Regions from separate parts of the Staphylococcus felis genome, predicted to be linked through region 1. Evidence: predicted binding sites of a transcription regulator. Region 1 holds the regulator's gene; the other holds the start of a gene.

Region 1 (3,976 bases):
ACTGTTACGAATGGTCTTTTTATCAGGTAATCTCCATTTAAATTCGCGTGATCCTCGTGCTGCTATATATGATCCTACAAAAATACCTAAAACTAGAAATACACCCCAATCTAACACCGACACATCTCCTGTCGTTAGAAATTGAACAATATTCGCTGATGGTGTTGTTATCCCTAATCCACCCGCTCTACCTGTAGATTCGCTCATTGGCCATGCGATTAATGCAATGAGACCAATCGCAATCGCAGCAACGAATGGATGTATACGCTTTTCAAATAAAAGGTGACGTATCCCTGTATAACGCGACTTTAATTTTGGAATCGCAATGTTTGATTTTGGCTTACGAAGCGTTTTAACGACGACAAATAATGTAATGCTAATAAGTACAATCAACCATATCCAACCGGGGATTCCAGTTGAAGATGCCATATCAGCGTTGGTAACAGTCGTACTATTGATTTGATCTTTTAGTGGCAATAAAATGCCATATTTGGAAACCGCGGCCAAAAAACCATACATCGCTAATGCTATCCAACTGCCAATTAGCCCTTCACCAGCTCTGTAGTATGTACCAGTAGCGCATCCACCAGCTAGTATTATACCGACACCAAATATAAAAGAACCGATTATCGTACCAATAATGGGAAATGTTCCATTATCAATATGAATAACGCCTGCAGTGTTAAGCCCGTATATGCCAATAGCTTGTATCGTAATCGCAATTAAAAGTGCGTAAAATATTTTATTATTTTTTTGCACGTACATATCTCTAAATCCGCCTGTCAAACAAAAACGAGTACGTTGCATTACAAAACCTAATAACACCCCTACAATTAGTCCACTTATGATTGTCCAAATCAAATAAACCCCTCCTATATCCGATTAACATTATATGAATTATAGAATAAATTATCCCTTTTGACAAGGCCATTTTAAAAATGGATGCTACTATTTACTTTTTAATTCAAACATAAAAGATTCGTTTATTATATGGGGCGTTCTTCAATTCTATTTTTGAGCATCTTTAAAATAGTGGCAAAAAATTATAAGAGGATAAAATTTTTAGAAGCTATTTATGATAGAAGGATAATAATAAACTTAATAGATTAAAAACTTTGTATAGAGTGGTTTACAGAAAAGCATTCATACTCGTTTTGATCGGAAAGAATGACTACAGTTAAGCACTGATATATTTAACTTAAGGAATATTAGCCTCATTTATGAGTACATACAATATAATTGAGCCATACTCCAATAATAAAACTCCCTTCCCAATATTTAAATGTTCCTCAGAAATCGGGTCATCTTTTTCCAATTGATGGCTCGATTTTTTGCATAAAAATAACGAGACTTATCCGGGGCTAAAGTGTCATAAACTTATATCATTTGTCATTAACGATTAAGTTTATTCACGACATTAGTGTATGCGTTATGACAATTTTTATTCTGACTAAAGGCCCCTATATCTCGCGTTCTTTTAATATACTTTTTTATTGAGCAGATAATTATAACCTAGTATCGCCCGTTTACTGTTGCTTTCCATAATTTTTCATAAAGAATAATAATGATTGTAATTCAACACCTAGATCAATTTGGTGAACCTGAACATGATTAGGTGTCACTACGCGTTTAGGTGTGAAATTAAGAATTCCTTTAATACCTGATTTTACTAAATGATCAGTAACTTCTTGAGCTACGGCAGCTGGTGTTGTAAGTATCATTACCTCAATACAGTGTTTTTGAATAACTTCTTCAATTTCTTCCATAGATTTAACTTTGACATTACCGATTTGACTCCCTATAATATTGGGATCAATATCAAACGCCTCAGTAATAGTCATATCATCATGAATTGAGAAGTTATAACTAATTAAAGCCTTACCTAAATGACCTACTCCAATGACACCGATTTTAATAATATCTGCATCGCTCAATTCAGATTTAAAAAATTCTAATAAACTATCTATATTATAGCCATACCCCTTTTTTCCTAACTCACCAAAATACGAAAAATCACGTCGAATTGTTGCAGAATCAATATTTAACCCTTCACTAATCGCTTTAGAGTTGACTCTATCTTCACCTTTAGCTTTTAAAGTGTTAACAAAACGATAATATAGCGGTAGACGTTTTAATGTCGCTCTCGGAATTTTGTTTACCTCTTTCGCCATTTGCAAACCTCCAAATCATTTTCAGATATTTGTGATAAACTTCACAGTATATACACTTACAATTATACCCGAATATAACTAGTAATAAAACAGTAACTATTTTATAGATGAATCATTTATTGTAAAATATAATATTGAGAGGAGTATGCCTAATGATATTAATGCAATTGAATCAAATCTCAAAATCCTTTGATGGCGAAACGATTTTTGAGAATGTTCATTTTGAAATTAAAACTGGAGAGCGTATCGGCATAGTAGGTCGTAACGGTGCGGGAAAATCAACACTAATGAAGCTGATTGCCGGTGTTGAAGGATACGACGAAGGACATATTTCAAAAATTAAAAATTTACGCCTCGGTTATTTGACACAACAAATGACTTTAGACACGCAAAATACCGTGTATGAAGAAATGTCAAAACCATTCGTGTATCATCAATCTTTAGCAGATAAGATGCAAGTCGAAGTTGATTGGTTAAGTCAACACGTTGATCAGCACGATACAACTGCGTATCGAGAACACCTCCAACGTTATGAAAATATCTCAAATGAATTTGAGAAGTTGGGCGGTTATCAAGTGGATAGTAAGATTAAAACTGTTTTAAATGGGCTTAACTTCTCTGAAAAAGACTACCAACGACCGGTGAATGACTTTAGCGGTGGACAAAAAACCCGATTGTCACTTGCTCAAATGTTATTAAGTGAACCTGATTTATTATTACTAGATGAGCCGACCAACCATTTAGATATGGAAACGACACAATGGCTTGAAGATTATTTGAAATTTTTCAAAGGGGCCATTGTCATTATCTCACATGATCGTTATTTTCTAGATAAAATAGTAACACAGATTTACGATGTCTCTCTTGGTGAAGTGAAGCATTATGTCGGTAACTACGAAAAGTTCATTCAACAACGTGATCAATACTTTCAAAAGCGCCTTGCAGAGTATGAACGTCAACAAGCTGAGATTAAGCGACTAGAAAATTTTGTCGACAAAAATATTACAAGAGCTTCTACAAGTGGAATGGCTAAAAGTAGACGCAAAATGTTAGAAAAAATGGAACGTATCGAAAAGCCTATGCTTGATGCAAGAAGTGCCGATATAAAGTTTGACTTTCAACGTAATACGGGAAATGATGTTTTCCATATCCGTCAGCTTGAGATTGGCTACGATTCCCCTATTACATCACCTATCAATTTAGAAGTCACTAAAGGGGATCACATCGCTGTAATTGGGCCCAATGGTATTGGTAAATCTACGTTTATTAAAACTTTAGCTCAACGCTTACCAATACTATCGGGCGAAATCATACCTGGCGCTAATTTGAAGATCGGCTATTATGATCAAAAGCAAGCTGAATTTTCTTCTAACAAAACGATTTTAGATTATGTCTGGGATCAATATAAACATATGCCTGAAAAAGATGTTCGAGCTGTGCTAGGTCGATTTTTGTTCACTCAAGACGATACAAAAAAAATTATTCACGACTTGTCTGGTGGCGAAAAGGCACGTCTACAACTTGCTTTATTGATGTTAGAAGAAAATAATGTACTGATTTTAGACGAGCCGACTAACCATCTTGATATCGATTCTAAAGAGATGCTTGAGCATGCGCTTTTAAATTTTGAAGGGACTCTTATTTTTGTTTCTCATGATCGCTATTTTATTCAAGCACTTGCCAATAAAATATTTGATTTAGATCATAATGGTGGCACTGCTTATTTAGGGCATTATCAGTATTACTTAGATAAATTAGAAGAGCAGCATGCACTTGTAGCACACCAACAATCCCAAACACCTGAA
Region 2 (3,976 bases), 900 kb from region 1:
GGGGAACAATTTTGTTCACTGTTAGGTTCTGCTCGAAGTCAAAGCGCAATCTCAACAACCTTTTTTGATATAGTTGTGTGTGAGTGCTTTGACTTTTGGAGATAGGATTAATACGGCGATGATGTTTGGAATTAATACGATGGCTAGTGCAAGGTCGAGAAGGTTCCACAATTGTGTGCCGACTCCAATTGCACCTATGATGATGGAGATGACGTATATGACTTTCATGATTGTGCCTGCTGTGATGCCGAATATGAATTCAGCCATACGTGACCCATAAAAGATAATGACGATTATCGTCGAAAATACAAAGAATACCATCGAAATTGAGACGATGGCACTGCCGAAACTACCAAATGCATCGTGGAAGGCGCGTGCAGTGAGTGCTGCAGCGTTCTCTTTTGCGTCAGGCTCTTGCCAAACGCCAGAGACGAGTACGACAAATGCTGTTGTCGTACAAATGACAAGTGTATCGACTATAATCTCACTGACAGCCCAAAATGCTTGGCGGACGGGATGGTCTGTCTGAGCGGCAGCATGTGCAATTGAAGAAGTTCCTAGACCTGCTTCATTTGAATATATCCCTCGTGCAAAACCCCAACGAATTGTTGTGGCAAGTGCTGCGCCAAAACTACCTCCGAGCGCTGCATCCGGACGAAAGGCTTTTTCGATAATAAGTATCATGATATGAGGTAAATGCTGAATGTTTATAATCACAATACCGATGCTTAAAATCAGGTAAAGTGCGACCATGACCGGGACTATCATCTCTGTAAATGTCGCAATACGTTTTACACCACCGAACACCACAAGTGACGCAATGATTGCTAAAATGAGACCTGTGACAATAGGCGGAATATGAAAAGTATCATGCACTGTACTTGCAACTGAGTGGCCTTGTACCATGGTGCTCGGTATGATTTCAAGTGCGAGAGCTACAGCGAATACTATCGCAAAAATCATCCCTAATTGGCGATTGCGAAAACCATTTTTCATGTAATAGGTTGGCCCGCCTACAAACTCACCTTGACTATTTTTCTCTCGATAATGAACGCCTAACACACTTTCACTAAATTTGAGTGCCATTCCGAAAAAAGCGATCACAATCATCCAGAAAACAGCGCCCGGACCACCCATCATAATGGCGGTAGGGACACCTACAATATTGGCAGCGCCTACAGTAGAGGAGAGTGCTGAGGTAAGTGCTTGGCGTGGTGTAATGGTTCCTTCTCCTACCGGGGTTGCATTAAATTGTCCAAATGTTTGTTTTATGATATAACCAAAATACCGAAACTGAATTCCCTTTAAGTAGCATGTCAAAAATAAACTCGATAGCAACAGAAGCAACACAATGGGATATCCCCATAACCAATTTGTAAATTGAATAAGATATGACATTGTTTCATCCCCTTTATATGATTCAATGCGAAATCGTAGTATCAAATGAGCTATAAAATTATTATAGGTTAAATAGACTGAAATTTACAATAATTTATAAGAGTGATTTATCTTAATAATGCATTAAAGTGTTAACAATTTGGACATAATCAGTGTACTTTTATAGATGAAAGTGATGAAAATTATATGTTAAAATATTCACATAAAAATAGAAAAGAGGAAGAGGTATGCTTCTTTTTATTATAGAGATAATCATTATGGTCCTCGCAATTGTGTTAGGGTTACGCACTGCGGGGGCTTTAGGTTGCGGTATATTTGCTTTAGTAACTCAGCTTGTGATGATATTTGGTTTTGGTTTGCCACCGGGTTCTGCGCCTGTGACAGCGGTTTTAATTATTCTCTCAATTGGTATCGCTGGCGGGACGTTGCAAGCAACTGGTGGTATTGATTATTTAGTTCATTTAGCTTCAAAGATTATTGAACGCTTTCCAAAGTCAATTATTTTCATAGCGCCGTTGATTGTTTTTGTATTTGTCTTCGGTATAGGTACAGCGAATATTGCATTGTCATTAGAACCCATTATTGCTAAAACAGCAATCAAAGCACGTATACGCCCTAAAAAAGCATTAACTGTGTCTGTTTTAACTGCGAATCTTGCATTGTTGTGTAGCCCAGCTGCATCTGCAACTGCGTATATGATTTCTGAATTTGCGGGACTTGGTTTTACGCTCGGTCAATATTTATCCATTGTCTTGCCGACAGCGTTGATTACGATGTTTTTATTAAGTTGTTTTGTGACTTTTGTAGGACAAACGAAAATAGATGATGTCCATGCACAAACGATGTTGCAAAAGATTGGCCAATCTCAAACTGAAACGCAGTATAGCCTTCGCGTCAAACTGGGAGTTATGTCATTTATCATTGCTGTTATTTGTATTTTAACTTTTGGTATTTTCCCAGAGTTAAGTCCGTCATTTAAGGTCGATGGTGAGACGGTTCAATTACAAATGACAGAACTTGTACAACTCTTTATGTACATGAGTGCGATGGTTAACTTATTACTGATCAAGGTTCAACCTCAACAAATTTTGTCCTCTCATATTACACAAGCAGCTATGGGGGCATTATTTGCGGTACTTGGACCAGGATGGCTTGGTGCCACAATCTTTAGTGCACCGTCCAACCGCTCAATTATGGAAGAACAAGTCGGTGGCCTCATTAGTGCGGCACCGTGGCTGATTATTTTACTCGTTTCACTGATTGCGATGGTCGTTATCTCACAATCTGCAACGGCTTCGATTGTAGTACCGATTATGTTATCACTTGGAATACCACCTACATTTTTTATGGCTGTTGTGCAAACGTTAAATGTGAACTTTGTTATTCCGGCACAACCGACAATTTTGTTTGCGGTCGATGTTGACGAAACGCGATCAACACGTACGACAAGCTTTTTATTGCCAGGATTCTTCGGCATTACTGTATCAGTCATTGTCGGATTGAGTATTAAAACATTATTAGGATTATAAAAGGATTGAATATGACGGCTCGACATCATTTTGTCGGGTCGCTTTTTGTTTTGTTTAAATTGTTAAAATATTTATTTTAAGAATGATGAATTGATGTTAAAGAGGTCCTATTATATGATGAAAGCGGTCACATGTTAAGAGGAAAGAGTGATGAAAATGAAGAATCATGAAAACGCCTATCTTCTACAATCGGGGAAGATCAGTGTTGGAATTGAGGTGGGTTCAACGCGTATTAAGACCGTTGCAATCACGCCTGATTGTCATACGATTGCAACAGGATCATTCGAATGGGAAAATCGTTTTGAAGCAGGATATTGGACGTATCATTTGGATGAAATGTGGAAAGGAATCCAAGAGAGTTACGGACAGATGACGCGTTATATTGAACAGAAATATAACGTTACAATGACTCAAATTGCATCACTTGGAATTAGTGGAATGATGCATGGTTATCTCGTATTTGATGATAAGGAGAACTTGCTTGTGCCTTTTCGTACATGGCGTAACAACAATGCCACCGAAGCAGCAGTAGCGTTGCGAGAAAAGTTTGAAGTCAATATCCCTGAACGTTGGAGTATTGCCCAATTGTATCAATCAATACTTAATCAAGAGTCACATGTTGCTCATATCTCATTTATGACGACTTTGTCTGGTTATATTCATTGGCGTTTGACGGGTGAAAAAGTACTAGGTATCGGTGATGCATCAGGGATGTTTCCAGTTGATAGCGTGACTCAATCCTATCGACAAGACTTGTGTGAAGTCTTTGATGAACTACTTGAAAATCACGGTTATTCTCACCGAATTGAGTCAATTTTGCCAAAAGTCAATGTAGCAGGCCAAAATTCCGGAGAGCTAACAACACAAGGCGCACGTTTGATTGACCCGACAGGTAAGCTACGCTCAGGATGTCCGCTATGCCCTCCTGAAGGGGATGCGCAATCAGGAATGGTTGCGACCAATAGTGTTGCGCCACATACCGGTAATGTATCAGTGGGGACGAGTATATTTGCGATGATTGTATTAGATAAGTCGCTTTGCCACGTTTA

What was found. The regulator Rex, encoded in region 1, represses fermentation and respiration genes when NADH is low (regulators of the CRP and FNR family bind a similar motif). The targets are predictions, from matches to a motif close to TTGTGAAATATTTCACAA.
Region 2: C7J90_RS04140 (anaerobic C4-dicarboxylate transporter family protein) is a predicted target of Rex. The motif match lies at 1,585-1,602, and genes of this name have one in related genera.

The regions. Positions count from the first base shown of each region.
Region 1 covers NZ_CP027770.1:2,455,689-2,459,664, forward strand. Annotated here, with positions in the region: gene C7J90_RS11745 (YeeE/YedE family protein) at 1-861, opposite strand, end outside; gene C7J90_RS11750 (redox-sensing transcriptional repressor Rex) at 1,527-2,171, opposite strand; gene C7J90_RS11755 (ABC-F family ATP-binding cassette domain-containing protein) at 2,324-3,976, shown strand, end outside.
Region 2 covers NZ_CP027770.1:874,357-878,332, forward strand. Annotated here, with positions in the region: gene C7J90_RS04135 (alanine/glycine:cation symporter family protein) at 52-1,398, opposite strand; gene C7J90_RS04140 (anaerobic C4-dicarboxylate transporter family protein) at 1,656-2,927, shown strand; gene C7J90_RS04145 (xylulokinase) at 3,084-3,976, shown strand, end outside.